DNA from 2 places in the Pseudomonas sp. 1121_17 genome. Region 1 is predicted to be linked to the other one. Evidence: predicted binding sites of a transcription regulator. Region 1 holds the regulator's gene; the other holds the start of a gene.
The links. Region 1 encodes sigma-54, which starts transcription at its own class of promoters, with help from an activator protein. Its sites were predicted from a motif close to ANTGGCATNNANNTTGCTNT; they were not measured.
Positions count from the first base shown of each region.

Region 2: a site for sigma-54 is predicted at 11,422-11,441, ahead of nirB (nitrite reductase large subunit NirB). Genes of this name have one in related genera too.

Region 1 is NZ_VXCX01000003.1:439,410-454,514, forward strand. Features, by position in the region: gene hisC (histidinol-phosphate transaminase) at 1-138, opposite strand, end outside; gene hisD (histidinol dehydrogenase) at 141-1,466, opposite strand; gene hisG (ATP phosphoribosyltransferase) at 1,593-2,228, opposite strand; gene murA (UDP-N-acetylglucosamine 1-carboxyvinyltransferase) at 2,318-3,583, opposite strand; gene FW789_RS09600 (BolA family protein) at 3,607-3,846, opposite strand; gene FW789_RS09605 (STAS domain-containing protein) at 3,965-4,267, opposite strand; gene FW789_RS09610 (MlaC/ttg2D family ABC transporter substrate-binding protein) at 4,264-4,917, opposite strand; gene mlaD (outer membrane lipid asymmetry maintenance protein MlaD) at 4,927-5,412, opposite strand; gene mlaE (lipid asymmetry maintenance ABC transporter permease subunit MlaE) at 5,412-6,209, opposite strand; gene FW789_RS09625 (ATP-binding cassette domain-containing protein) at 6,209-7,018, opposite strand; gene FW789_RS09630 (KpsF/GutQ family sugar-phosphate isomerase) at 7,262-8,236, shown strand; gene FW789_RS09635 (KdsC family phosphatase) at 8,251-8,775, shown strand; gene lptC (LPS export ABC transporter periplasmic protein LptC) at 8,784-9,356, shown strand; gene lptA (lipopolysaccharide transport periplasmic protein LptA) at 9,343-9,870, shown strand; gene lptB (LPS export ABC transporter ATP-binding protein) at 9,871-10,596, shown strand; gene FW789_RS09655 (RNA polymerase factor sigma-54) at 10,767-12,290, shown strand; gene hpf (ribosome hibernation-promoting factor, HPF/YfiA family) at 12,369-12,677, shown strand; gene ptsN (PTS IIA-like nitrogen regulatory protein PtsN) at 12,690-13,157, shown strand; gene rapZ (RNase adapter RapZ) at 13,160-14,014, shown strand; gene FW789_RS09675 (HPr family phosphocarrier protein) at 14,035-14,307, shown strand; gene FW789_RS09680 (ZIP family metal transporter) at 14,360-15,105, opposite strand, start outside.
Region 2 is NZ_VXCX01000001.1:34,416-49,520, forward strand. Features, by position in the region: gene FW789_RS00175 (hybrid sensor histidine kinase/response regulator) at 1-115, opposite strand, end outside; gene FW789_RS00180 (MFS transporter) at 324-2,198, shown strand; gene sugE (quaternary ammonium compound efflux SMR transporter SugE) at 2,271-2,588, opposite strand; gene FW789_RS00190 (bile acid:sodium symporter family protein) at 2,704-3,669, opposite strand; gene rdgC (recombination-associated protein RdgC) at 3,743-4,660, opposite strand; tRNA gene FW789_RS00200 (tRNA-Val) at 4,867-4,942, shown strand; tRNA gene FW789_RS00205 (tRNA-Asp) at 4,956-5,032, shown strand; gene FW789_RS00210 (Hsp70 family protein) at 5,189-6,895, shown strand; gene FW789_RS00215 (molecular chaperone DnaJ) at 6,944-9,592, opposite strand; gene FW789_RS00220 (DUF1266 domain-containing protein) at 9,589-10,281, opposite strand; gene map (type I methionyl aminopeptidase) at 10,390-11,181, opposite strand; gene nirB (nitrite reductase large subunit NirB) at 11,594-14,146, shown strand; gene nirD (nitrite reductase small subunit NirD) at 14,146-14,508, shown strand; gene pcaQ (pca operon transcription factor PcaQ) at 14,552-15,105, shown strand, end outside.

The sequences.
Region 1 (15,105 bases):
CATGGCCTCCAGCGCCTTGGGCGACGGGCCATAGGGGTTTTCATTGGTGTTGAGCTTGATCAGGCGGGTCAGCTTGGGCTGCTCGCCGGGTACGTAAGGCACCAGGTTCTTGACGAATGGGCTCCAGAATCGACTCATGTTTAGTTGCCCTCGGCAGTGGTGCGGATACGGTATTCGGCGCTGCGGGCGTGGGCCGTCAGCGATTCGCCACGGGCCAGCACCGATGCGGTGTGGCCGAGCTCGGAAGCGCCCTGCTCGGAACAGAAGATGATCGACGAGCGTTTCTGGAAGTCATACACACCCAGCGGCGACGAGAAGCGCGCAGTGCCGGAGGTCGGCAGGACGTGGTTGGGGCCTGCGCAGTAATCGCCCAGCGCCTCGCTGGTGTGACGGCCCATGAAGATCGCACCGGCGTGGCGGATCTGCGGCAGCCAGGCCTGCGGGTCGGCAACCGACAGTTCAAGGTGCTCCGGAGCGATCCGGTTGGCCACTTCGATGGCCTGCTGCATGTCGCGCACGTGGATCAGTGCACCACGGCCATTGATCGACTTCTCGATGATCTCGGCGCGCTCCAAGGTCGGCATCAGCTTGTCGATGCTGGCCGCCACCCGATCCAGAAACTCCGCATCCGGGCTGACCAGAATGGCTTGGGCATCTTCATCGTGCTCGGCCTGGGAGAACAGGTCCATGGCGATCCAGTCCGGATCGGTCTGGCCGTCGCAGACCACCAGGATTTCCGACGGGCCGGCGATCATGTCGATGCCGACCTGACCGAACACATGGCGCTTGGCGGTGGCCACATAGATATTGCCCGGGCCGACGATCTTGTCGACCTGCGGCACGCTCTCGGTGCCGTAGGCAAGCGCAGCCACGGCCTGAGCGCCGCCGACCGTGAACACCCGGTCAACCCCGGCGATGCAGGCCGCCGCGAGCACCAACTCGTTGAGCTCGCCACGCGGCGTCGGCACCACCATGACTACTTCGCCAACCCCGGCAACCTTGGCCGGAATCGCGTTCATCAACACCGACGACGGATAGGATGCTTTGCCGCCGGGAACGTACAAGCCAGCGCGGTCCAGTGGCGTGACCTTCTGGCCAAGCACGGTGCCGTCTGCTTCAGTGTACTGCCAGGAGTCCTGCTTCTGCCGCTCGTGGTAGCTGCGCACGCGCTCGGCGGCTTTTTCCAGGGCTTCACGCTGGCTCGCGGTAATCCGCGTAAGCGCAAGCTCCAGCCGGTCACGGTCAAGAATCAGATCGTTGATGGAGGTCGCCTGCACGCCATCGAAACGCTGGGTGAACTCGACCAAGGCGGCATCTCCGCGCTCACGGACGGCTTTGATGATGTCGAGCACGCGCTGGTTGACCGCGTCATCGGACACACTCTCCCAGCTCAGCAGATGATCCAGATGTCGGGCGAAATCCGGATCAGCGGCGTTGAGACGGGCAATTGCAGTGGACACGGTCATGGCGAGGGCCTCGAATAGTAGCGAATGCTCAGGCGCCCTAGGCTACCAGTCGATCCGCGCGGGCACCTGAGAAAATTGGCTATGGCGCGGATAGACGGGCACGACAGCGAAGGTCGTGCGCAGGAGTCAACCGCGGTGTCGCGACTCGACCGCTTGGCGCAGGGTGTCGATCAGGCTCTGGATGCGCGCATGCTGCATCTTCATCGAAGCCTTGTTCACTACCAGACGCGAGCTGACCATGGCGATCAGCTCTTGCGGCTCGAGGCCGTTGGCACGCAGGGTATTGCCGGTGTCGACCACGTCGATGATCTTGTCGGCGAGGTTGATCAGCGGTGCCAGTTCCATCGAGCCGTACAGCTTGATGATGTCGACCTGACGGCCCTGTTCGGCATAGTAACGCTTGGCAACATTGACGAACTTGGTGGCCACACGCAGACGGCCCTTAGGCTCGGGTGCGCCGACAACACCGGCGGTCATCAGCTTGCAGCAGGCGATCTGCAGGTCCAGCGGCTCATACAGGCCCTGGCCGCCGTACTCCATGAGCACGTCCTTGCCAGCCACACCGAGGTCGGCCGCCCCATGCTCGACATAGGTCGGCACGTCGGTGGCGCGCACGATCAGCAGGCGCACGTCATCCTGAGTCGTGGGGATGATCAGCTTGCGGCTCTTGTCCGGGTTCTCGGTGGGCACGATACCGGCTTCGGCCAGCAACGGCAGGGTATCGTCGAGAATGCGGCCTTTGGATAGCGCGATGGTCAACATGGCAAACGTCGGTCCTTAAGCGGCTACAGCAGCCGGGAGCAAAGCCCGGCTGCATTGAATTCGTTGGCGCGTCCTTGCGCCTGGGCAGGTTAGCCCGGTACGCGGCGGATCTTCGCGCCGAGCATTTGCAGCTTCTCTTCGATGCACTCGTAACCACGGTCTATGTGGTAGATGCGGTCGATCAGGGTGTCGCCCTCGGCAACCAGAGCCGACAACACCAGGCTGGCCGAGGCACGCAGGTCGGTGGCCATCACTGGCGCGCCCTTGAGGGTCTTGACCCCGGTAACGATGGCAGTGTTGCCTTCGACCTGGATGTGCGCGCCCATGCGGTGCATTTCATAAACATGCATGAAGCGGTTTTCGAAGATCGTCTCGATCACTGCACCAGTGCCTTCGGCAATGGCGTTGAGCGAGATGAACTGGGCCTGCATGTCGGTCGGGAACGCCGGATACGGAGCGGTGCGCAGGTTGACGGCTTTGGGCCGCTTGCCATGCATGTTCAGCTCGATCCAGTCTTCGCCGGTCGTGATATCGGCGCCGGCTTCCTTGAGCTTCTCGAGTACTGCTTCAAGGATGGTCGGATCGGTGTCCTTGACCTTGACCCGACCGCCAGTGACAGCAGCTGCCACCAGGTAAGTGCCGGTTTCGATACGGTCAGGCATGACCCGGTAGTGAGCCGAGTGCAGACGCTCGACGCCATCGATGGTGATGGTGTCGGTGCCTGCGCCCTGGACGTTGGCGCCCATGGCGATCAGGAAGTTGGCCAGGTCGACTACTTCCGGTTCGCGCGCGGCGTTCTGCAGAACGCTGCGGCCGCGGGCCAGAGCAGCAGCCATCATGATGTTTTCGGTGCCGGTCACGCTCACCGTGTCGAAGAAGAAGTGCGCACCGCGCAGGCCGCCTTCAGGCGCCTTGGCCTTGATGTAGCCGCCTTCGACTTCGATTGTTGCACCCATGGCTTCCAGGCCGCGGATGTGCAGGTCAACCGGACGCGAACCGATCGCGCAACCGCCAGGCAGGGCAACTTCAGCCTCGCCGAAGCGGGCAACCATCGGCCCCAGTACCAGAATCGAGGCGCGCATGGTCTTGACCAGCTCGTACGGCGCAACCAGTGTCTTGATTGCACGCGGATCGATTTCGACTGCCAGCTTCTCGTCGATTACAGGCTCGATGCCCATGCGCCCGAACAGCTCGATCATGGTGGTGATGTCGTGCAGATGCGGCAGGTTGCCGACGGTCACTGGACCATCGCACAGCAGCGTTGCTGCAAGGATCGGCAGGGCAGCGTTCTTTGCCCCGGAAATGCGGATCTCGCCATCGAGACGAGGGCCGCCAGTAATAATCAGTTTGTCCATTAGGATCTCGCCGCCAAGTTGGCTCAGGTGCGCTCAGCCCAGGCTGCGCTGCTGAAAAATTTCATGGTTACCGCGTGGATACTGCCATCGGCAATCCACGGATTCAGGTGAGCATAGATCGCCTGTTGACGCTTTACCGGGCTCTGCCCCGCCAGCTCGTCGCTGATCACGTTCAACTGGAAGTTGCAGCCTTCGCCTTCAACTTCGACCCGGGTTCCGGGCAATTTCGCTTCAAGGAAGCTCTTAACTTCTACGGCCTGCATGCTCAACCTCAATCGGCGCCCTGTGCGCGCGGGTCGGCCATCATACAAAAAAGCCCCTCGCCTGCGAAGCCCATGAATGGACACGCTGACCGAGGGGCCTTTTCACCTTGCCGGGCAATCAGCCCGCCAACACTTCGTCGAGGTCATAGACCTCGGCGATTTCACGCATGTCGTCAGGCATGCCACGCAGTGCCCAGGACTTGCCCGCGGCCTGCGCATCACGCATGAACGCCAGCAGCAGCGACAAGCCGACACTGCTCGACTTGACTACCGCCGAGCAGTCCAGCATTACCTGCTGCTTACCACAGGCGGCAATCAGTGCCTTGCCCTGCTTGCGCAGGGCTGGGCCCGTGCGAAAGTCCAGCACGCCGGCCAGACGCAGCACGCCCGGCTCGGCCATGCTTACGCTGGTTTCACTCATTTGACTGCCTTCTCCGGCGAGCTGTCGGCGGTTTGCTTGGCCTTGGCCACTTCACCTGCCCAGCCGTCGATGGTCTTGTCCAGGTTATTGCCATTGCGCGACATGGCGTCGGCGAACTGGTCACGGAACAGCTTGCCGATGTTGATGCCGTTGACGATGACGTTACGCACCTTCCACTCGCCGTCCAGTTTGACCATGGTGTATTGCACCGGGTAAACCGAACCATTGGTACCGGTGACCTTCATGCCCACGCTGGTGCGATCACCTTCATCGCCCTTGGCAGGGTCGAGGGTGATGCCCTGGTTGTTGTACTCGAGCAAGGCATTGCCATAGAACTGCATCAAGCTGCGCTTGAAGTTCTCCTGGAAGCGCTGCATCTGCGCAGGCGTAGCCTTGCGCGAATACTTGACGGTCATGATGCTCTTGGAGATGCCATCAGCGTCGACCACCGGGCCGAGGTTGCTGTTGAGAGCATCGTAGAACGCCTGCGGGTCAGCCTTGTATTGCTGCTTGTTGGCCTTGAGGTCGCTGAGCAACTGATTGGTAGTGGTCTGAATCACTTCCCGGGCGGTTTGCCCAGGTGCAGCGGTGGTCAGCAGGGGGAAAGCCGCCAGCAGGACCAGCAAACCGCGTCGCAGGATCGAGATCATGGAAACTCCTTAATTAGCTGGGTTGGCTTCTTTCGGTTCTTTGCCAACAGTATTGAGCAGGAACTTGCCAATCAGATCTTCCAGTACCAGGGCAGACTGGGTGTCATGGATGGTGCTGTCATCTTTGAGCACCTGATCCTCACCACCCACGCTGATACCGATGTACTTCTCGCCGAGCAACCCGGCGGTCAAGATCGATGCAGTGGAGTCGACCGGCAGATTATCGACGTTCTTGTCCAGTTGCAGCGTGACCCGACCGGTGTAGGAATCGCGATCCAGATCGATGGCCGTGACCTTGCCGATGGTCACACCGGCCATGGTCACTTTAGCTCTGACCGTCAAACCGGCGATATTGTCGAAGTACGCGTAAACTTTATAGGTATCGCTGGTCGGGCTGGCCGATAGCCCGCTGACACGCAGGGCCAGCAGCAGCAACGCCAGGATCCCGGCCAGGAGGAACAGGCCGACACCGATTTCCAGGGTGCGGTTTTGCATCAGAAATCTCCAAACATCAAGGCGGTCAGAATAAAGTCCAGACCCAGCACTGCCAACGAGGCATAGACCACGGTCTTGGTGGTGGCACGGCTGATCCCCTCTGAAGTGGGCTCACAGTCATACCCCTGGAAAACGGCAATCCAGGTCACGACGAAGGCAAACACCAGGCTTTTGACCAGGCCGTTGAGCACGTCATCGGTGAATGAAACACTGTTCTGCATGTTGGCCCAGAACGAGCCTTCGTAGACACCCAGCCAGTCGACTGCCACCCACGAGCCACCCCAGATCCCCACCACGCTGAACATCAGCGCCAGCAGCGGCAGCGAAATGAAGCCGGCCCACAGCCGCGGTGCAACGATGTACTTGAGTGGGTCGACGCCGATCATTTCCAGGCTCGACAACTGCTCGGTGGACTTCATGTTGCCGATTTCGGCAGTCAACGCAGAGCCCGCGCGACCGGCAAACAGCAGCGCGGTGACGACCGGGCCGAGTTCGCGCAACAGCGTCAGAGCAACCATCTGCCCGACCGCTTGCTCGGAGCCGTATTTGGTGAGGATGCTGTAGCCCTGCAGGGCCAGCACCATGCCGATGAACATGCCGGAGACGACAATGATCGCCAGCGACAGTACGCCGACCGAATAAAGCTGCTTGACCAGCAACTGGAAGCCACCGCCAAGCCCGCCGCGGCCGACCAGGGCGTGGCCCAGGAACAGGCACGAACGACCCAGTACTGCCACTACATCGATGGCCGAGCGACCGAGCAGGCGTACGCGTTCAAGTAAGGATCTTCGGCGCATCAACGCGTCCCCAGCAGATCGGCGCGGTAGTCAGGCGCAGGAAAATGGAAAGGTACCGGTCCGTCCGGATCGCCCTTCATGAATTGGCGGATGCGCGGATTGTCCGAGCCCATCAGCTCGTCCGGAGAGCCCTGACCCAGCACCTGGCCATCACCCACTACATAGATGTAGTCGGCGATGCTCGCGGTTTCCGCCAGGTCGTGCGACACGACGATACTGGTAATGCCCAAGGCATCGTTGAGCAGACGGATCAAACGCACCAGAACACCCATCGCGATAGGGTCCTGGCCGACGAATGGCTCGTCGTACATGAGAATCTGCGGGTCCAGGGCAATCGCCCGCGCCAACGCCACCCGCCGTTTCATGCCGCCGGAGAGTTCGTCGGGCATCAGATCGATGGCGCCGCGCAGGCCAACGGCCTGCAGTTTCATCAGGACGATGTCGCGGATCATCTCTTCCGACAGCTCGGTGTGCACCCGCAGCGGGAAGGCAACGTTCTCGAACACGTCGAGGTCGGTGAACAATGCACCGCTCTGAAACAGCACGCCCATCTGCTTGCGTGCATCGAACAGATCACTGCGCGACAGCGTCGGCAAATTCTGCCCGGCCACCCACACTTCGCCGCTGGCGGGGCGCAGCTGGGCGCCCATCAGGCGCAACAGGGTGGTCTTGCCGCACCCCGATGGCCCCATGATGCCAGTGACCTTTCCGCGCGGGATGCGGATGTCGACATTACTGAAAATGCTGCGCGAACCGCGCTTGAAGGTAACCCCCTTCAACTCGACCGCGTAGGCGCTATCCACACTCATCTAGACTCCTTGCAATACAGCCTCGTCCAATGGACGCCTGCCCTCATCGTGAAGGCACACACGCCCCACCCGGGCCGGATCAGCGGCGAACTATAGCACCGCAGGCGGGCCCGCCCCAAGGCTATCGCAGCGTCATTCAGGCGAATGACAGGCGGCCGCGGCAGGCTTAAGACAATCCAGTGATGAGCCTTTCGCACATTGCGGCTATAATCGGCGCCTTTTCATCAGGCATTGCTTTTCGACATGAGCCAATCCAGCGAGCTGATCCAATCTGCCCAGCGCACTTTGCGCCTGGAACTCGAGGCTGTTGAGGGCCTGTTGCCGCGTATCGACGACAATTTCGTCAAGGCCTGCGAACTGATTCTGGCCAGCAAAGGCCGTGTGGTCGTGGTTGGCATGGGCAAGTCCGGGCATATCGGCAACAAGATCGCGGCGACCTTGGCCAGTACCGGTACGCCGTCATTTTTTGTCCATCCGGCCGAAGCCAGCCACGGTGACATGGGCATGATCACCCGTGATGACGTGATCCTGGCGCTGTCCAACTCCGGCAGCACTGCCGAGATCGTTACCCTGCTGCCATTGATCAAGCGCCTTGGCATTCAGCTGATCAGCCTCACCGGCAATCCCGATTCACAACTGGCGCAAGCGGCCGAGGCCAACCTCGATGCGCGCGTGGCGCAGGAAGCCTGCCCGCTGAACCTGGCACCAACTTCCTCGACCACCGCAGCGTTGGTGCTCGGCGATGCCCTGGCGATCGCCCTGCTTGAGGCCCGCGGCTTCTCGGCCGAGGATTTCGCCTTCTCGCACCCCGGCGGCGCCCTTGGCCGACGTTTGCTGCTCAAGGTCGAAAACGTCATGCACTCGGGCGACGAGCTGCCGCAGGTGCAACGTGGCACCCTGCTCAAGGAAGCGCTGCTGGAAATGTCCCGTAAAGGTTTGGGCATGACCGTCGTGCTGGAAAACGACGGTACCCTGGCTGGCGTGTTCACTGACGGCGACCTGCGCCGCAGCCTGGACCGCAATATCGATGTACACACCACCCTGATCGATGAGGTGATGACCGTGCACGGCAAGACTGCCCGCGCCGAGATGCTCGCCGCTGAAGCCTTGAAGATCATGGAAGACCACAAGATCGGCGCCCTCGTCGTGGTCGATCAGCACGATCGCCCGACCGGCGCGCTGAACATGCACGACCTGCTCCGCGCCGGAGTCATGTGATGAACGGAGATGCCATGAGCGAAGACATCCTGCAACGCGGCAAAGCCATCAAGCTGGCCGTTTTCGACGTCGACGGTGTGCTCACCGACGGCCGCCTGTACTTCCTTGAAGACGGCAGCGAATTCAAGACCTTCAACACCCTCGACGGCCAGGGCATCAAGATGCTCATGGCCTCGGGTGTGACCACGGCAATCATCAGCGGGCGCAAGACCCCGGTGGTCGAGCGTCGGGCGGAGAACCTCGGCATCCCGCACCTGTTTCAGGGCCGCGAGGATAAACTGGTGGTTCTGGACGGCCTGCTCGCTGAACTGGGCCTAAGCTATGAGCAGGTCGCCTACCTGGGCGACGACCTGCCCGACCTGCCGGTGATTCGCCGGGTCGGCCTGGGCATGGCCGTAGCCAACGCTGCCGTGTTCGTCCGCCAGAACGCCCACGGGGTAACCCAGGCCCGCGGCGGCGAAGGTGCTGCCCGCGAGTTCTGTGAACTGATCATGCAGGCCCAGGGTACCCTGGACGCTGCCAACGCCAACTACCTGTAAGGCCGCACATGTTCAGCAAAAAAGCTAAAAACATCGCGCTGCTGGGGCTGATCGCTGCCCTGCTGGTAGCGGTCGGCTACTGGAACGTCAGCCCCGAGAGCTTCCTCGACAAGCCACAGGCGCAGGTCGACGAAAGCGCCATCGACTACTATGCGATCAATGCCCACAGCGTGCAGTTCTTGCCTGACGGCAAGATGCAATATGAAATGACCGCCGACAAGGTCGAGCACCTCAAGGCCAGCGAAGTCACACTGCTGACCACGCCAGACCTGCACATGTATCGCGGCACCGCGTATCCCTGGCATGTCCAGAGCGTGCGTGCGGAGGTCAACCCGGATGGCACCGAGGTCGAGCTGATCGACAAGGTACGGGTTGCTCGCACCGACGAAAAACAACGCGAAACCATCATTACCAGCACGCGCATGACGGTGTTCCCGCAGAAGCAATATGCGCAGACCGAGCAAGCCGTTAGAATCGACGGCGCCGGCGGCACCACCACCGGCGTTGGCATGAAAGCGTATTTGAAAGACGGCAGGATGGACCTGCTGTCCAACGTAAGAGGACAGTATGAGGCTCGTTAAAACCCTCCCTTTTTTGCTCAGCCTGAGCGCAGCACTGGGAAGCGCGAGCGCCTTGGCCCTGCCGAACGATCGTGACCAGCCAATTCGTATCCAGGCCGACGACGCTCACCTGGATGACAAACAAGGCGTAGCTACCTACCGCGGCGACGTGATCATCACCCAAGGTTCGATGATGATCAAAGGCAACACCGTGACCATGACCCGTGCCGCCAATGGCGACATCGACGTGGTGACTTCGGTGGGCAACCTGGCCTACTTCGAGCAACAGCAGGACGCCGCCAAGCCCGACAAGATGAAAGGCTGGGCCGTGACGATTCAATACCAGGCGCAAAAAGACACGGTGATTCTGACCGACCGCGCCAAGGTCGAGAATGAAAGCAACACCACCGAAGGCGAGAAGATCGTCTACAACACCAAGTCCCAGGTGGCAACCGCAGGCAATGCCGGTGGCGCCGCCACGACCAAGCGTCCGCGCATCGACATGGTGATCCAGCCGAAGAAGAAGGCCGAGTAAATGGCGACTCTCAAAGCCCAGCATCTGGCCAAGAGCTACAAGGGCCGCCAGGTGGTTCGCGACGTCAGCCTGTCGATCGACAGCGGCCAGATCGTCGGCTTGCTCGGCCCCAACGGTGCCGGCAAGACCACCTGCTTCTACATGATCGTAGGCCTGGTTCAGGCCGATCAGGGCCGCGTGCTGATCGACAACAATGACGTCAGCCACCAACCCATGCACGGCCGCGCCCGTGCCGGGATTGGCTACCTGCCGCAGGAAGCGTCGATCTTCCGCAAGCTGTCGGTTGCCGACAACATCATGGCGATCCTCGAAACGCGCAAGGAACTCGACCGTGACGGCCGTCGCAAGGAGCTGGAAAGCCTGCTGCAGGAATTCCATATCAGCCACATCCGCGACAACCTCGGCATGAGCCTTTCCGGTGGCGAACGCCGCCGTGTCGAGATTGCCCGCGCCCTGGCCACCGCACCCAAGTTCATCCTGCTGGATGAACCGTTCGCTGGCGTCGACCCGATCTCGGTAGGTGACATCAAGCAGATCATTCATCACCTCAAGGCCAAGGGCATCGGTGTGTTGATCACCGACCACAACGTCCGCGAGACGCTGGATATCTGTGAGACAGCCTACATCGTCAACGATGGTCAACTGATCGCCGAAGGCGATGCCGAGACCATTCTGGCTAACGATCTGGTCAAGGAAGTCTACCTGGGCCACGAGTTCCGGCTCTGAGGCCCTTGCCTGGGCACTGGCAGCAGCAAGCTAAAACAGCTTAAGTGTTACAGTGCTCTAGGCAAACGCTACAAATTAAGGCATATAACTTGCTTGAAATTGGCGCCGCGGCGCCCTTCGTGTAGTGGATGGCGCAGATGCGCCGGCGGACAAGGTATTAAGCCCAAGCTATGAAACCATCGCTCGTCCTAAAAATGGGCCAGCAACTGACGATGACCCCGCAGTTGCAACAGGCCATTCGTCTGCTTCAGCTCTCGACCCTGGACCTCCAACAGGAAATTCAGGAAGCGCTGGAATCCAACCCGATGCTCGAACGCCAGGAAGACGGCGAAGACTTCGACAACAGCGACCCGCTGGCCGACAGTGCCGAAAGCAAGCCAAGCGCCGAAAACCTGGACAACAGCTTCCAGGACAGCGGTTTTCAGGATGGCAGCCTGCAGGAAGGCAGCGCCGCCAGTCAGAACCTTGAAGAAGGCGACTGGAACGAGCGCATTCCCAACGAACTGCCGGTCGACACAGCCTGGGAAGATGTCTACCAGACCAGCGCCAGCAGCCTGCCCAGCAACGACGATGACGAGTGGGACTTCACCACCCGCACCTCTGCCGGCGAGAGCCTGCAAAGCCACCTGCTGTGGCAGCTGAACCTGGCGCCGATGTCCGATACCGATCGCCTGATTGCAGTAACGCTGATCGACAGCATCAACCAGCAAGGCTATCTGGAAGACACCCTCGAAGAAATCTGCGCAGGCTTTGACCCGGAGCTCGACATCGAGCTCGATGAAGTCGAGGCCGTGCTGCACCGTATTCAACAGTTCGAACCCGCCGGCGTTGCCGCACGCAACCTGGGCGAGTGCCTGCTGCTGCAGCTGCGTCAGTTGCCGGCCAATACGCCTTGGTTGACCGAGGCCAAGCGCCTGGTCAGCGACTTCATCGATATGCTCGGCAGCCGCGACTACAGCCAGCTGATGCGCCGTATGAAGCTCAAGGAAGACGAACTGCGGCAGGTCATCGAGCTGGTGCAGAGCCTCAATCCGCGGCCTGGCTCGCAGATCGAGTCGAGCGAGCCGGAGTACGTGGTGCCTGACGTGATCGTGCGCAAGGACACCGACCGCTGGCTGGTCGAGCTGAACCAGGAAGCCATGCCGCGCCTGCGGGTCAACCCGCAATATGCAGGCTTTGTCCGCCGCGCCGATACCAGCGCCGACAACACCTTCATGCGCAACCAGTTGCAGGAAGCGCGCTGGTTCATCAAGAGCCTGCAGAGCCGCAACGAGACCTTGATGAAGGTCGCCACGCAGATCGTCGAGCACCAGCGCGATTTTCTCGAGTACGGCGACGAGGCGATGAAACCGTTGGTGCTGCATGACATCGCCGAAGCAGTGGGCATGCATGAGTCGACCATATCCCGCGTCACCACCCAGAAGTACATGCACACTCCGCGTGGCATCTTTGAGTTGAAATACTTTTTCTCGAGCCACGTCAGCACCTCCGAAGGCGGTGAATGCTCGTCCACGGCGATCCGCGCGATCATCAAGAAACTGGTTGCAGCGGAAAATCAGAAAAAGCCATTGAGTGACAGCAAGATCGCTGGTTTACTGGAGGCACAAGGCATCCAGGTAGCCCGTCGCACCGTCGCCAAGTACCGCGAGTCGCTCGGCATAGCACCGTCGAGTGAACGCAAGCGACTGATGTAGCCCCAGGATGTGCCACAGCGTTTTTGTGGCAGGTGCAAGACCTGCCTCTTTATGCACGGGCAACAAAGGAGAAGCTGTATGCAAGTCAACATCAGTGGACACCATGTAGAAGTAACCCCACCACTGCGCGACTACGTCGAGCAGAAGCTGAAGAGACTCGCAGGGCACTTTGACAAGATCACCAACGTCACGGTGATCATGAAAGTCGAGAAACTGCAGCAGAAGATCGAAGCGACTCTGCAGATTCCGGGCGGCGAAGTGGTTGCCAATGCCGAAGATCTAGACATGTATGCAGCCATCGACAATTTGGCTGACAAGCTCGACCGCCAACTGAAAAAACACAAGGAAAAACAGCAAAGTCTCCTGCAAGGTGCAGCTGCTCGCTGATCCCCCTCATCCATGATCCGACTTGAAACCATTCTGACCCCCGGCCGTTCCTTGGTGAACGTGCCGGGCGTCAGCAGTAAGAAACGCGCCCTCGAAGAAATCGCCAAGGTCGTAGCCAGCGAAGTCAGCGAGCTCGACCAGCAAGAAGTCTTCGAGAAGCTGATCGCCCGCGAAAAACTGGGCTCCACCGGGTTTGGCAATGGCATCGCCATTCCGCACTGCCGCCTCAAGGGCTGCGCCAATCCGGTCAGCGCCCTGCTCCACCTGGATCATCCAATCGACTTCGATGCCATCGATGGCGCCCCGGTGGACCTGCTGTTCGTCCTGCTGGTGCCCGAAGCTGCCACCGATGCTCACCTTGAGCTGTTGCGCCAGATTGCCAGCATGCTCGATCGCGAAGACGTGCGTAAGCGTCTGCGCGCTGCGAGCAACAACGAGGCCTTGTACCAGGTCGTCCTGGACGTGCAAAACGGGAGCTGAGCATGCGCCTGATCATCGTCAGCGGCCGCTCTGGCTCCGGCAAGAGCACTGCACTTGCCGTGCTGGAAGACAATGGCTTCTACTGCATCGACAACCTGCCCGCCGGGTTGCTGCCGCAGCTGGCTGAAAACACGTTGATCAATACCGAGCTGATGCAGCCCAAGGTTGCCGTCTCGATTGATGCGCGCAACCTGCCAGGCCATCTGTCACGCTTCCCCGAGCTGCTCGAGGATGCCCGCGCACGGCACATCCAGTGCGATGTGCTGTACCTGGACGCCGACGAAGACACCCTGCTCAAGCGCTTCTCCGAAACGCGCCGGCGTCACCCACTGACCAACGCCAATCGCTCGCTGGCCGAAGCCATTCGGGTAGAGAGCGATATGCTCGGGCCGATTGCCGACCTTGCCGACCTGAAGATCGATACCACCAACCTCAACCTCTACCAGCTACGCGATTCGATCAAGCTGCGCCTGCTCAACCAACCCGAGCCGGGTACGGCGTTTCTGGTTGAGTCGTTTGGCTTCAAGCGGGGCATGCCGGTAGACGCCGACCTGGTGTTCGACGTGCGCTGCCTGCCCAACCCGTACTGGAAGCCGGAAATCCGCGAACACTCAGGCCTGGATCAGCCGGTCATCGATTACCTGGCTGCGCAGCCGGATGTCGAAGAGATGTTCCAGGATATCTCCAGCTATCTGCTCAAATGGCTGCCGCGCTTCGCCGCCAGCAACCGTGCCTATGTCACCATCGCCATCGGCTGCACCGGCGGCCACCATCGCTCGGTGTACCTGACCGAGCGCCTCGGCCAGGTTCTGCAGCAATCCTTGAAAAACGTCCAAGTCCGCCACCGCGACCTCTAGCCCACAGGATTTACCCGAACATGCCCGCCCGCGAAATTACCATCATCAACAAGCTGGGCCTGCACGCCCGAGCGGCCGCCAAGTTCGTCGGCGTGGCCGGGCGCTTTCCTTGCCAGGTGAGGGTCGGCCGGGCGCCAGACAAGCTGGTCGATGGCAAAAGCATCATGGCGGTGATGATGCTCGCAGCGGGCAAGGGCACTCAGGTGCACCTGTTCACCGAGGGCGAGCAGGAAGACGAGGCACTCCAGGCCGTGGTGGATTTGATCAACAACTACTTCGACGAAGGCGAATAACGCCCCGCCGCTGCCAGGCCCAGCGCTGCCGCAGCGCTGGACCAGCAAGCGGTCACGACATGGCCGTGTCCATCACCATCATCAGGCAGAAGCCCACGCACAGCCCCAGGCTTGCCAGGCGATAGTTGCCGTTGCTGCGTGATTCCGGAATGATCTCCTGCGTCACCACCAGCAACATCGCTCCCGCCGCGCAGGCCAGGCCCAGCGGTAGCAGCAGTTCGGCAACATTCACTAGCCATGCGCAGATCACTGCTGCCAGCGGCTCGACCAGGCCCGAGGCCGCGCCGATCAAGAAAGCCTTGAAACGCGACATCCCCGCTCCGGCCAGCACCAATGCGATCACCAGACCTTCCGGCACATCCTGCAGGGCGATGCCCATGGCCAGGCTGTCGGCGTCCGGCATGCCGCCACCGGCCGATACGCCAATGGCCATCCCTTCAGGAATGTTATGGGCAATGATGGCAATCACGAACAGCCAGATCCGCGCTGCGATAACCGGCTGATTGCCGTTACCGACCAAGGCTTCGGGTGAAGCACCCGAGACCTTGAAGTCGACCAGAAACAGGCAAAGCGCGCCTAACAGCAGGCCGAAACTGATCAGCCCACCGGCGCCCCATGGGCTGAAACCGATCGCCTGTGCAGCGGTCAGGCCCGGCATGATCAGCGAGAACGCAGTCGCTGCCAGCATCACTCCAGCGCCGAAACCGAGCAAGGTGTCAGCCACCGCTACCGGCATATTGCGGATCACCAACACCGGCACCGCGCCCAGCGCAGTGCCCAGAGCGCACAGTGCACCGC
Region 2 (15,105 bases), on a different contig from region 1:
CGCGCAGGCGCGGCGGCAGAGGCGTGCTGCGGCGGTCGCCGTAAAAGGCGATGGCGAACATGATGGCCATATAGACCAGGGCGACCACGGCGATCAGCCCGCTGGACAACGACATGAAAACTCCGCAGCAATAGGGTAGAGCGTGGGCCCGGTGAACAAGTCTGGCATGTGCCTTGCGCGTCGTCAGCGTCGACCATGGTCGCAGTGGCGTGTCGTCGCAGTGCGGCCTGAGTGCAGGCGACTTGCATCTGGATGTGGCGCAATGACGCTCAGGTGCATTCTAATCAACAAACAGCCACCGGCATCACTCAGGGAATCGATTGATGAGTCACCCCTCGCAATTTACCTTGCTCGGCAAGCGGCGCTTCTTGCCGTTTTTCATCACCCAGTCACTGGGCGCGTTCAATGACAACCTGTTCAAGCAGTCGTTGATCCTGGCGATCCTGTACAAGCTCAGCCTGGAGGGCGACCGCTCGATCTGGGTCAACCTGTGCGCGCTGCTGTTCATTCTGCCGTTCTTCCTGTTCTCGGCACTGGCCGGGCAGTTTGGCGAGAAGTTCGCCAAGGATGCGCTGATACGGGCGATCAAGCTGGCCGAGATCGTCATCATGGCGATCGGCGCGGTGGGCTTTGTCAGCAATCACCTGGTGCTGATGCTGCTGGCGCTGTTCGCCATGGGCACCCACTCGGCGCTGTTTGGGCCGGTCAAGTATTCGATCCTGCCGCAGGCGCTGCGCGAGGATGAGCTGGTCGGCGGTAATGGCCTGGTCGAGATGGGTACGTTCCTGGCTATTCTGGCGGGCACCATTGGCGCTGGGGTGATGATGTCGTCCAGCAGCTATGCAACGGTGGTCGCCGGCGGCATCGTCGGCACTGCCGTGCTCGGCTATCTGGCCAGCCGCTGGATCCCGCGCGCTGCTGCTGTGGCGCCGCAGATGAAGCTCGACTGGAACATCTTCAAGCAGTCCTGGGCGACCCTACGCTTGGGGCTTGGGCAGACGCCGGCGGTGTCGCGCTCGATTGTTGGCAACTCGTGGTTCTGGTTTGTCGGGGCTATCTATCTGACCCAGATCCCAGCCTACGCCAAGGACTGGCTGCACGGCGACGAGACGGTGGTGACGCTGGTACTGACGTTGTTCTCGGTAGGCATCGCGTTGGGTTCGCTGCTGTGCGAGCGGCTCAGTGGGCGCAAGGTGGAAATCGGCCTGGTGCCGTTCGGCTCGTTTGGCCTGACCTTGTTCGGCCTGCTCTGGTGGTGGCATTCGGGCGATGTGCCGAGCACCGACGTGGCGCACGACTGGCTGGCGTTGTTGGGCATGCATCAGGCCTGGTGGATCATGCTGTCGATCGTTGGTCTTGGGGTGTTTGGCGGGTTCTATATCGTGCCGCTGTATGCGCTGATTCAGGCGCGGACTGCCGAGGGTGAGCGGGCGCGGGTGATTGCTGCCAACAACATTCTCAATGCGTTGTTCATGGTGGTGTCGGCGTTGGTCACCATTGTGCTGTTGAGCGTGGTCGAGCTGACCATTCCACAGCTGTTTCTGGTGGTGTCGCTGCTTAATATTGCCGTTAACGCTTATATCTTCAGCATCGTGCCTGAATTCACCATGCGCTTCTTGATCTGGCTGCTGAGTCACTCGATGTATCGGGTCGAGCATCGGGACCTGCAGCGTATTCCTGATGAGGGGGCGGCACTGCTGGTGTGCAACCATGTGTCGTTCGTCGATGCGCTGCTGATCGCTGGGGCGATTCGCCGGCCGATTCGGTTTGTCATGTACTACAAGATCTATAACTTGCCGGTGCTCAACTTTGTCTTCCGTACGGCTGGGGCGATCCCGATCGCCGGACGAAGCGAGGATGAAGCCATCCATGAGCGAGCCTTCGCCCGTATCGCCGAAGTTCTGGCGGCGCGGGAGGTGGTGTGCATCTTCCCCGAGGGCAAGCTGACGGCCGATGGCGAGATCGATGAGTTCAAGGGTGGGGTCAAGCGGATCCTGCGAGAAACCCCGGTACCGGTTATTCCGCTGGCTTTGCAGGGGTTGTGGGGAAGCTTTTTCAGCCGCGATCCGGCCAAGGGCCTGTTCAAGCGCCTGTGGTCACGTGTGACCATAGTCGCGGGCGCTGCCATCTCGGTGGAGGCGGCGCAGCCAGAAGCATTGCGCGCGCAGGTCGGTGCCCTGCGCGGCAATCGGCGTTAAACAGGGTCAGGTGGGGGGGAGCCGTCGGAAACGGGACACCCCTCGCACATTTGCTGCCTTGAACAGGGGGGATCAGCTGGCGCTGACTTTGAGGCCGACCAGGCCCGTGATGATCAGGGCGACGCTGAGCAGTCGGATCAGCGCCATCGATTCTCCAAACAGGATGATCCCGGCAATCACCGTACCCACTGCCCCCACCCCAGTCCAGATGGCATAAGCAGTCCCCAGCGGCAACTCCTTCATGGCCAACCCCAGCAAGCCAAGGCTGACCACCATTGCCCCCACGGTCAGCACCGTAGGCAACGGCCGGGTAAACCCGTCGGTATATTTCAAGCCCACCGCCCAGCCCACTTCGAACAGGCCGGCGAAAAACAGAATGATCCAGGACATCTGTGAGTCTCCATCGTATTAAGGATGGGGCCGTCCCCAGGCTGATCACGCAATGCGCGGTGAGGTCGTCCTCACATGTGCACTATATTGCACAAGTGCATTTACCAAGGCAAGGTCAGTGCGCCTCAGGCCTGGTCTCGGTCTGCGTTTCCCCAGGCTCCTGCATACGCCGGAACCAGGTTGAAAGCAACGCCCCAGAGATGTTGTGCCACACGCTGAACAACGCGCTCGGCACTGCCGCCAACGGCGAAAAATGCGCCGCCGCCAACGCCGCGCCCAGCCCCGAGTTCTGCATGCCCACCTCCAGAGCCAGCGACTTGCGCTGAGCCAGCGGCAACTTGCACAGCTTGCCGGTGAGGTAGCCAAGCAAATAGCCAAAGCTGTTATGCAGTATCACCACCGCCATGATCAGCAACCCCGACTCTGCGATCTTCGCCTGGCTGGCTGCAACTACCGCGCAGACGATCATCACGATGCTCACCACCGATACCAGCGGCAGCACCTGCACCGCAGCCTGCACCCGTGCGCCAAGCAAGCGCTGGGCGAGCACGCCGAGAATGATCGGCAGCATCACCAACTGCAGGATCGACCAGAACATGTCCATGAACGAGACCGGTAGCCAGGCCGAAGCCAGAAACCAGATCAGCGCAGGCGTCAGCAACGGCGCCAGCAGGGTAGTCACCGCCGCAATCGCCACCGCCAGCGCCAGGTCACCCTTGGACAGCCAGACCATCACGTTCGAGGCCGTGCCGCTAGGGCAGCAACCGACCAGAATCACACCGACGGCAATCTCTGCCGGGAGATGGAACAGCTGACACAGCAGCCAGGCCATGCCCGGCATGATCACGAAATGTGCGACCACGCCCAGCGCTACTCGCCAGGGCTGGCGGGCGAGGGCGGCGAAGTCGTCGAGTTTGAGGGTCAGGCCCATGCCGAACATCACCAGCCCGAGCAGCGGCACGATGGCTACCTTCAGGCCGATGAACCATTGCGGCTGCAGGAACGCCAGGCAGGCAAACAGCAATACCCAAAGGGCGAAGGTGTTGCCGACGAAGCGGCTGAGGGCGGCGAGGGCACGCATGGAGCAATCCTTGTTCTTCTATTAAGTAGCCAATCGATGCAGGTGGGGCTGCGCGGGCAACCCCAGGCCGCAATCAGACGCCCTGCGGAATGTCTTCACCACCCAGCGCTTCGAACAGCGCCGGCAGGAACTCCTTGAAGGTCATCATCATCAGCAGGAAGCTCGCATCGAACTGCTGCTGCGCTTCTTCACCTCCGTCCTGCTCGGCCTGCTCTTGCAGCAGTTCTTCGAATTTCAGACGCTTGATCACGGTCTTGTCGTCGAGCACGAACGACAGCTTATCCTGCCAGGCCAGGGCCAGCTGGGTGACGACCTTGCCGTTGCCCAGGTGCAGTTGGATTTCGTCGCTTTTCAGGTCCTGACGCTTGCAGCGGACGATGCCGCCGTCTTCGTGGGTGTCACGCAGCTCGCACTCGTCCAGGACATGGAAGTCCTCAGCCGCCTGCGAAGTGACCCACTCTGTCATGGTCGCGCTAGGCGCGGCCTTCACGGTGACCGGGCGAACCGGCAGCGAGCCCATGACTTCACGCAGGGTCGACAGCAGGTCTTCGGCGCGCTTGGCGCTGGCCGAGTTGACCAGGATCAGGCCCTGACGCGGGGCGATGGCGGCAAAGATCATCGAGCGACGAATGAATGCGCGTGGCAGGAAGGCCTGGATGATCTCGTCCTTGATCTGGTCGCGTTCTTTTTTGTAGACCTTGCGCATCTGCTCGGTCTCGATCTCTTCGATCTTTTCTTTGACCGCGTCGTTGACCACGCTGCTGGGCAGGATGCGTTCTTCCTTGCGCGCGGCAATCAGCAGGAACTCGCCGCTGACGTGCACCAGCGGGGCGTCTTCACCCTTGCCGAACGGCGCGACGAAACCATAGGTGGTCAGCTCCTGGCTGGCGCACGGACGGGCCGGCTTGCTGGCCAGGGCAGTTTCCAGTGCCTCAGGCTCGAATGGGACTTCCTGGGTCAGGCGGTAGGTCAGCAGGTTCTTGAACCACATGGGGGTAGATCTCTCCTTAATGCATAAGGCGGGCATTATTCTCCGACTGGGGCCATGCGGCCAACCCTGTCAGAGGGCCATCAGGCGGTTAATGGTCAATAAAAGCGTGATAGCGCTAGGTCCTTGAAAGGCCTGCAAAATTATTTGAAAAAAGTGCTTGCCAGGGTGGTATGTCCTCCGTAGAATGCGCGCCACACCGAGACGAAGGGTGATTAGCTCAGCCGGGAGAGCATCTGCCTTACAAGCAGAGGGTCGGCGGTTCGATCCCGTCATCACCCACCACTCGATGTATAGCGCAGCGGTAGTTCAGTCGGTTAGAATACCGGCCTGTCACGCCGGGGGTCGCGGGTTCGAGTCCCGTCCGCTGCGCCATATTGAGCTTCAAGGCCCACTGAACACCTTGAAGCGACAGAGAAAGCGACCTTAGGGTCGCTTTTTTTGTTTCTGGCATTGCGTCAGAATGCCTTGTCCGCCGGTCGCGGCCAACAGGCTGTGCTCCGGCTCTTCATTGCACGCAAGAGACCGACCATGCAGGATGCCAGTACCTCTCCAATGCCCGCCGCTGCGGCGCCCTTGCTCGGTATCGACCTGGGCACCACCAACAGCCTGATCGCCGTATGGCAGGATGGCCAAGCCCAACTGATCGCCAATGCCCTCGGCGACGTACTGACGCCATCGGTGGTCAGCGTCGATGACGATGGCAGTATTCTGGTCGGCAAAGCCGCCAAAGCCCGCCTGACCACCCATCCGCTGCGCAGCGCGGCTGCCTTCAAACGGTTCATGGGCAGCGACAAGCGCTTCGAGCTGGGCGAGCATCGCTTCACCCCTGAAGAACTGTCGGCGCTGGTGCTGGGTGCCTTGAAGCAGGATGCCGAAGCGTATCTGGGCTGCCCGGTCAGCGAAGCGGTTATCTCGGTTCCAGCCTATTTCAGTGACGAGCAGCGCAAGCGCACGGTGTTTGCCGCAGAGTTGGCCGGGCTCAAGGTGCAGCGGCTGATCAACGAACCAACCGCAGCAGCCATGGCCTACGGCCTGCACGAACAAAAGTTCGAGCGCACACTGGTATTCGACCTGGGCGGCGGCACCTTCGATGTGACTGTGCTGGAATACGCGCTGCCGCTGATCGAAGTGCATGCCTCCACCGGTGACAACTATCTGGGCGGTGAAGACTTTACCGATGCATTGTTGCTGGCGTGCCTGCGCGACTGGGGGCTCAAACTCGAGCAGCTCGAGCCACAGGCGCTGGCCAGCCTGCACGACGCCATCGACCAGTTCAAACATGCGCTGGGTGAGGGTCAATGGACCTTGACCTGGCAAGGCGACGGCCAGGCCCGTGAGTGGCAGCTCGACGAACTCAGGCTGCAGGGCATCTGGGCGCCGTTGCTGGCGCGGGTGCGCGCACCGATCGAACAGGCCCTGCGCGATGCGCGCCTGAGCCCCAAGGAGCTCGACAGCCTGGTGCTGGTCGGCGGCGCCACGCGCATGCCGCAGGTGCAGCAACTTGTGGCCAAGCTGTTTGGCCGGCTGCCGTACCGGCACCTGGACCCAGACACCATCGTTGCCCTCGGCGCCGCCAGCCAGGCGGCTTGCAAGGCACGCGATGCGGCTATCGACGAACTGATCCTGACCGACGTGTGCCCGTACACCCTGGGCATTGCCTCGCAGCGTGGCGAGCAGAGCGCCGGCGCGTTTTCGCCGATCATCGAGCGCAACACGGTGATCCCCACCTCACGGGTCGAGCGCTTCTACAGCACTCACCCGGAGCAGAAAAGCGTGCGTATCGCGGTGTACCAAGGCGAGCGGCCCTGGGTGCGCGACAATATTCTGGTCGACAGTTTCGAGGTCCCGCTGCAGCCGACCGGGCAGATCCAGTCACTGGATGTGCGTTTCAGCTACGACATCAACGGCTTGCTTGAAGTCGATGTGACATTCATCGAAACCGGCCTCAAACACAGCCACAGCATTGACCGCAGCCCGACCGGGCTGGATCAGGACGCGCGCCAGGCCAGCCATGAGCGCTTGTCGCGGCTGAAGATTCACCCACGCGATGCCTTGCCCAACCGCACCCTGCTGGCGCGGCTGGAGCGAGCCTGGATGCAGAGCCTGGGCGATGAGCGCGAGCTGATCGGCAGCTGGCTGGATACGTTCAATGGAGTGTTGGCCGGGCAGCAGGCCGGCGAGATCAGCCGCCAGCGCCAGCAATTGAGCCAGGCGCTGGACGAGCTGCGTTACTGATCTTGGCTCGGGCCGCACTGCGGCCCGTTGCCTTGCTCAGGGTGATGGCTAGCCGTTCATCCGGCGCAAGGCCGCCTGCAAGCCACCCTCCAGATCGGCCGCCTTGCCCGGCACTGGCCCATAGCGGTTGGGCAGTTTGTCGCCCGGCAGGCTCACCAGTATCAGCGGCACCACCGGCAGCACCCGGCTGAGCACCACAAGCAGGATCAGCACCGGCACGCCCTGGCCAAGATCACGCAGGCGGCGCAGCATGGCGCTGACCATCAACAGCACCATCGGCGCTGCCATCGCCGGCAGCAAGGTCATCAGGCTGCCGCAGGCGATCACCGCTAACAGATGCAGACCGAAGCCCTTGCGGTCGAGGCGGCTGTTGAGCTTCCACACCGCCCACATTGGTTCCGCCACCTGCTTGCTGTTGTTGCGCAGCATGCGCTCGGTCCAGCCCAGCAACGCCATGATCGCGCAGCGCAGGCCGGGGTCGAGGTCGACGTTGTCCTTGGCTTTCTGCAACCTACGCAACAACCGCGTTTTCGGCGGTGCGCAGTCATTGAGCAGGCTGTCGAGGGCATCCAGAGCGTCGTTGAACGGGGCGCTGGCCATCCCTTGTTTACGCAGTAGCTGCCCGCTTGGATGTGTGCACTTGCCGGCCACCAGGCTGCGGCGTAACGGCTCGTACCAGTAGTCCTCGATGTACAGCGCCTCGAGGCGATCGCGCAGGCGGGTGCGCTGGGCTTCGTCGAGGCTGCGATCGTGATAGAGCACGGCGCAGAACAGCATTTTGCCCAGTGGGTAATCGTCGAGCACCGCCGGTTCGTTTTCCAGGCAGGTCAGCAACTGCGCAGCGGTGGGCAGGCGGCTGCTGTCGAGGGCCGTGCGCAGGCTCAGCACGCGGCTGGCGAGCAGGCCTTGCAGCGGTTCGTTGTAGTCCAGCGCGGCCAGCACATCGCTGCTGCCATGTGGCCCGGCGATGGCCTGCAGCAGCGCGCTGTGCAGCGTGGCAAACGGGTGCTCGGCAGGGTAGTGCAGTTGCCCGGGCAGTTGCGGGTCGATCAACGCCAGCCAGCGGCTTGGCTGGTCGAACAACGCCAGCATGAACAGCTGCTGACGGTGCCAGGCCCACAGTGATTCGCCTGCTGCCGGCGCTGGTAGTGGCGCGCCATGGGCGGCCAGGGCTTCCTGAGCCTGCAGGGCGAACGGCCGGGTGAACATGCGGCGCATGTCGAACTGGCTATTGAGTTCATGCAGCGCCTGCTCGGGATACACCCGCATACGCCGCAGCCACTCGCGGCAGACCGGGCGGATGGCGTCTTCACCGAGCGCTTCAGGCAACTGTGCGCGTGGATCATTGGCTGTGCAGAAATCCACCAATGCCTGCACCACCGGCGACTGTTCGAGCCAGCGCAGCTGCTGCGCCGCTTGCGCCTGCAAGCCTTCGAGGATCAGGTTATCGAGAGTGTCTTCCCGCGCTGGCTCAGCGACTACCAGACGCAGCAGCTCGGCTTCACCGCGTTGCAGGGCCCAGGCCAGCCAGTACAAGCGCTGCAAGTCTGCGTCCGGCTGCTCCTGCAGCAACCAGGCCAGCAGCGGCAATTCGTCGTCACCGTCCAGGCGCCAATCGATGAATGTCGCGGCAATGTCGCCCGGTTCAAGCCGCGCCGCTTCGAGCCAGCGCGACAAAGTCTGCGGGCTCTGCGACGGGCTACCCCAGGCCTGCGCCGGGTCGGCGAGGTCGGTCGGCCAGCTGTCGCACGGGGTCTGCAGGTCGAACGCCTGGATCAGCAGCGGCAAGCGCTGCGGCTGGTGCCGTGCGCACAGGTTGAGCAGCCAGCGCTCGGCCTGCGGGTGGCGATGTTCGCGCCACAGCCGCAGCCAGCATTCCAGTGCCTGCTGTTCAGCGCCAAGCGCCTCGGCCTGGCGCGCCAGCAGATACAGCAGGTCGACATCGTCAGGCGCCTGTTGCAGTTGCTGCTGCACCTGCGCGTGCAGGGTCTGGCTGCCGATCCCGGCCTGGCAGAACTGCACCAGCAGACGTTGCAGCAGAGCCTCGTCGTTGGGGAAGGCGAGGCAGGTGTGTGCCTGCACAAACTGCTCGTACTCGAACAGCGGGCGCTGATTGAAGCAGTATTCCAGGCTGCGGAAGTACCACAGCGTCTCCAATTGCGCAGCGGGTGGCCAGTCGCGCATCAGGGCGGTATCGAACGGATCGGGTTCGCTCAGGCGCTGGAGGAATGCTTCGACCTCCTGCGGGTCTTGCAGGCGCAGCAACTGTTCAGCCCAACCCAGGCGCTGTGCCAACAGGCCGGCGCAGCGGTGCGAAATGGGCCCGCAGCTGCGCAGTTCATGCAGCAGCTGCCAGCTCAGTTGTTCCAGTTCGTCCAACGGCAGTTCGTTGAGCTCGGCGATGTAGCCCTGCCAGGCGGCGGGATCGAAACGCAGGGTGGGGTCTTCCAGCAACCGGTGAAAACCGCGCAATGCGGCTGACATCTCGTCAGCTTTGGCTTCGGTTTCGACGACTGGCGCGGCGTCGGCCTCGCTTTCACGGGCCAGGCGCAGCGCTTGTTCGTAGGCCTCGCGCAGCGCCTGGAAACCTTGCGGGTCAGTTTCCGGATGATGTGCCGGCAGCAGGCCGCGGTAGGCCTGGCGGATCAGATTGAGGTCCTGGGTCGGTTCCAGGCCAAGGCGTATCCAGCAACTCATGACCAGCAGTCCTCTTCCAGCGATGCCGGGCGTTCCGGTTCAGGTAATGGCAGATCCCAGCTGAGGCTGGCCAGCAGCTCGCTGGCACCCAGCCGCAGGTTGAGCAGGATGCAGCGGTTCCAGTGCTCATTGCCCTGGCGTTCGAGTTCGGCGGCGAGTGCCTGGTCGCTGCTGTCAGAGACGTTCCACAGCGCCTTGCCGAACAGGTAGCCGGCCAGGTAGCCGTCCCAGCTGTTGTAGTAATGGCGGGCACGCAAGGCCAGGCGGTAATGCAGGTAGAGGCTTTCTTCGGCAGTGATAAAGGACTTTTTCAGTCCGGCGCGCAGCAGAAAGCTCATCCGCCCCAGGTCCCAGGCGCGGGTGCCGCCGGGGCCGCAGTCCGGGTAGGTGCGGGCGGCGTACTGGTACTTGATCCGGTCCCGTTCGGACAGGCGCTCGAGCAGTGCTTGCCACTGGCTGGGCAAGCAACGCTGGAACTGCCAGTAGGCTTCGGACAGCTCGGTGGCGTGGCCGTTGTCAGCCATGCCGAGCATGTCCAGCAACTGCGCACGGTTGCTGATGCCCCACCAGCGTTCGAGGTCGCTCTGGTCGTCGCCCTCGTGATAGTCCGGCGCGGTGTAGCTGGCACCGTTGAGGGCAGCCATCGGTGCGGACAAGGCATGCAGCCAATGCTGCGCAGTTTCTTCCATGACACGGACTCCTGGGCCGGGGCAGAACAGGGAGGGCGGCCGGCCTTGCGGGTGGCGATTGTAAATAGCGGCCAGCACGGCGGCAAATGGCCTGCTCGGGATGGCGCTTCAGCTGACCGTTTTTCCGGCCAGACGTTCTTCCTCGCGCAGGGTCAGCACTTCATAACCGTCAGCAGTGACCGCAACGGTGTGTTCCCACTGCGCCGACAGCGCGCCGTCGCGAGTGATCACCGTCCAGCCATCTTTCAGCTCGCGGGTGCCGCGCGCGCCCTGGTTGATCATCGGCTCGATGGTGAAGACCATGCCCTGCTTGAGCTTCATGCCCATGCCGCGTTGGCCGAAATGGAGGATCTCCGGTTTTTCGTGCATCTGCTGGCCGATGCCGTGGCCGCAGTATTCGCGTACCACGCTGTAGCCGGCCGCTTCGGCGGTGCTCTGAATGGCGTGGCCGATGTCGCCCAGAGTGGCCCCCGGGCGAACTTGCTCGATGCCGCGCCAGAGCGCGTCATAAGTGGTTTCTACCAACCGCTCGGCTTCAGCGCTGATCGCGCCGATGCGGTACATCTTCGACGAGTCGGCGATATAACCGCCTTGTTCCAGGGTGATGTCGACGTTGACGATCGAGCCTTCAGCGAGCACTTCGTCAGCCTTGGGCATGCCGTGACAGACGACGTGATCGACCGAAGTGTTCAGCGAATAGGGGAAACCGTACTGGCCCTTGCTGGCCGGCCTGGCGCGCAGGGTCTGGACGATGAACGCCTCGGCGTGGTCGTTGATCTGCATGGTCGTTATGCCGGGACGGATAAAACTGTCGAGCTCGGCGAATACCTTGGCCAGCAACTGGCCGGCGCGGCGCATCAGCTCGAGTTGTTCGGCTGTCTTGAGGATGACTTGGGACATTGGCGCTTCAAAGACCTCGCTTGAATCAGGCTGCAGCATATCCCCATGGCACCCAGCCTTGCCACCGCGGCGCCGTGCCCCAGGATGGGGACGCGTGCACCAAGACGAGTCAAAAATCCCCCATGGCGGCGCATCGGCTTTCTCACCACCCCCGTCTGCACCAGCGCCGATCCTCTGTAGGAGCGGCCTCGTGTCGCGAAAGGGCCGCAAAGCGGCCCCCGGTCAAAGCCATCGCTGAAAATTGGCACAGTCCCTGCTACACCCCATCCACAACACGCCCCACTGATCAACGGCGATCAATCAGGGGCCTCACCCAGATGAGAACAGGCAAAGGCGCCTGGAGCTTCGGCTCCAGGCGTTTTTTTTGTCTTTGCGGCGGCCAACCCCGCCAACCCGTGATCGAGGATCGGCTATGCAGGCAACAGCGAACGGCGGACAACTTCAGCGACTGGTCATCGTCGGCAACGGCATGGTCGGCCATCACTGCGTCGAGCAACTGGTCGAGCGCGGCGCATTGGCGCGCTTCGAGGTGCGCGTATTCGGCGAGGAGCGTCAGCGCGCCTACGATCGCGTACACCTCTCAGAGTACTTCGCTGGCAGCGACAGCGAAGCGCTGGCCATGTGCGAGGCGGATTTCTACGATCGCCACGGCGTGCACCTGCACCTCGGCGAGGGCGTGCTCGAGATCGATCGCGAGCGCTGCGAAGTGGTCACCGCAGAGGGCCGTTATGGCTACGACCAGTTGGTCCTGGCCACCGGCTCTTATCCGTTCGTGCCGCCAGTCGAAGGCTCCAGCGGCACGTCGCGGCTGGTCTATCGCACCCTGGATGACCTTGACGCCATTCGCGCCGCCGCCAGCGGCAGCCGCCGGGGTGTGGTGGTCGGTGGCGGCCTGCTGGGCCTCGAGGCGGCCAACGCCTTAAAGTCGCTGGGCCTGGAAGCACACGTGGTGGAGTTCGCGCCGCGCTTGATGCCGGTGCAGCTCGACAGCGAAGGCGGTGCTGCCTTGAAGGCGCAGATCGAGGCGCTGGGCGTGGGGGTGCATGTGTCACGCGCCACCCAGTCGATCAGCACGGGCAGTGAGTACCGCTATCGAATGAATTTCGACGGTGGCGAGTATCTTGAAACCGACCTGATCGTGTTTTCTGCCGGTATCCGCGCACAAGACGCCCTCGGCCGCGCCTGCGGCCTGGAGATTGGTGCGCGTGGCGGGGTGGCGATCGACCACGATTGCCGCAGCAGCGACCCGCAGATCTTCGCCATCGGCGAGTGCGCCTCGTGGAATGGCAGCGTGTTCGGCCTGGTCGCGCCCGGTTACAGCATGGCGCGCAACCTTGCTGCGCTGTTGCTTGGTGAATCGTCCACCCCGTTCACCGGCGCCGACATGTCAACCAAACTCAAGCTGCTTGGGGTTGATGTCGGCTCTATCGGCGATGCCCATGGCGCGACTCACGGCGCGCGCAGTTATCGCTTTATCGACGAGGCCAACGCGGCCTATCGCCGGCTGGTGGTCGATGCCAGCGGCAAGCACGTGCTCGGCGCGGTGCTGGTTGGCGACAACAGCTACTACGACACCCTGCTGCAGTACTGCCAGAACGGCATTGCCCTGCCAGCTGATCCGGCCACGCTGATCCTGCCGCAGGGCGGCGGCGCGCCGGCGCTGGGTGCCGATGCCTTGCCCGATACGGCGACCATCTGCTCCTGCCACAACGTCAGCAAGGGCGCGGTCTGTGCAGCCATCGACAGCGGCTGCAGCGACCTCGCCGCGGTCAAGAGCTGCACCAAGGCGGCCAGCGGTTGCGGCGGTTGCGCGGCGCTGCTCAAACAGGTCTTCGAGCACGAGTTGACTGCCCGTGGGGTCACCGTCGACAAGAGCCTCTGCGAGCACTTCGGCTATACCCGCCAGGAGCTTTATGGGCTGGTCCGGGTCGAGGGCATCCGCACCTTCAATGAGCTGCTCAAGCGTTACGGTAAAGGCCATGTTGGCTGTGACATCTGCAAACCGGCGGTGGGTTCGATCCTGGCCTCATGCTGGAACCAGCCGATCATGGACGCCGCGCTGGTGCCGCTGCAGGACACCAACGACACCTTCATGGCCAACATGCAGAAAAACGGCACCTACTCGGTGGTGCCGCGCATTCCCGGTGGCGAGATAACCCCGGACAAGCTGATCGTGATCGGCCAGGTGGCGAAAAAATACGACCTCTATACCAAAATCACCGGCGGTCAGCGCATCGACCTGTTCGGCGCGCAGTTGCACGAATTGCCGCTGATCTGGGGCGAGCTGATCGCTGCGGGCTTCGAGACCGGTCACGCCTATGGCAAGTCGACGCGTACGGTCAAATCCTGCGTCGGCAGCACCTGGTGCCGCTACGGCGTGCAGGATAGCGTGGCCATGGCCCTGCGCCTGGAAGACCGCTACAAGGGCCTGCGCTCGCCGCACAAACTCAAGTTTGCCGTGTCCGGCTGCACCCGCGAGTGCGCCGAGGCGCAGAGCAAGGACATCGGCGTGATCGCCACCGACAAGGGCTGGAACCTCTACGTCTGCGGCAACGGCGGCATGCGCCCGCGGCATGCCGAGTTGTTTGCCACCGACCTCGATGACGACAGCCTGATCCGCATGATCGACCGCGTGCTGATGTTCTACATCCGCACTGCCGACAAGCTGCAGCGCACCTCGGTCTGGCGCGAGGGCCTGGAAGGTGGCCTGGATTACCTCAAGGCGGTGATCCTTGATGACAGCCTGCAGCTTGGCAGCGAGCTCGAAGCGCAGATGCAGCACGTGGTCGATCAGTATGAATGCGAATGGGCCAACGCCCTCAACGACCCGGAAAAACTCAAACGCTTCCGCACCTTCGTCAACGACCAGCGCGCTGACCCGGACGTGCACTTCGTGCGCGAACGCGAACAACGCCGGCCAGTGGCCGCGCTGCACCTGATCCCAACTGTCGAGGAGGCTGTCTGATGAACTCATCCAATGTCGCAGTAGCGCAACAACCCAACTGGCAAACGGTTTGCCAGCGCGGCGATCTGGTCGCCGATTCCGGTGTGGTGGTGTGGCTGGACGGCGAGCAGGTGGCGCTGTTCTACCTGCCTGGCCAGGCTCAGCCGCTTTATGCCGTGGCCAATCGCGACCCGCGCTCGGGCGCCAATATCATCGGCCGCGGTCTGATCGGCAGCATCGGTGGCGAGCTGACGGTGGCGGCGCCGTTGTACAAGCAGCATTTCAGCCTGCGCAGCGGGCGCTGCCTGGAAGACCCGCAGCAGGCGCTGCGGACCTGGCCGGTGCGCCTGGCAGGGGAGGCTGTCGAGGTGGCGATGCGCTAAGATGGCTGACCGACGCTGACCGCGGGCAGAGCTGCTCTTACGCATGAACCTCGACACTCGAATCAAGTACCGCCACTTGCTGTGCTTTCTGGAAATCGCCCGCCAGGGCAGCCTGGCGCGTGCGGCTGACGTTCTGGCGATCAGCCAGCCAGCGATTTCCAAGACCCTCAAGGAGCTTGAGCAGTTGCTTGAGACGCGACTGTTCGAGCGCACTCGGCTGGGCGTCGAGCTGACCACCGCCGGCACGCGCTTCATGCGCTACGCCGGCCCCAGCGTGCAGGCCCTGCGCGATGGCGTGAGCAGTGTGCGCGGCGAGGCGCGGGCGCCGTCGCAGGTGCGCATTGGCGTGCTCTCGACCGTCGAAGGCCTGCTCATGCCCGAGGCGCTGTGCCGCCTGCATCAGCGCCATCAGGCGTTGCTGATCAGCGTGAGCACCGGGGTCAGTGCGCAGTTGCTCGGCCAATTGCGCCTGGGTGAGCTGGAGTTGGTAGTCGGGCGCATGACCGACAGCCCGCAGATTCAGGGCTTGTCATTCGAGCACCTGTACAGCGAATCGATGAGTCTGGTGGTGCGTCCGGGCCATCCGCTGCTGGCGCT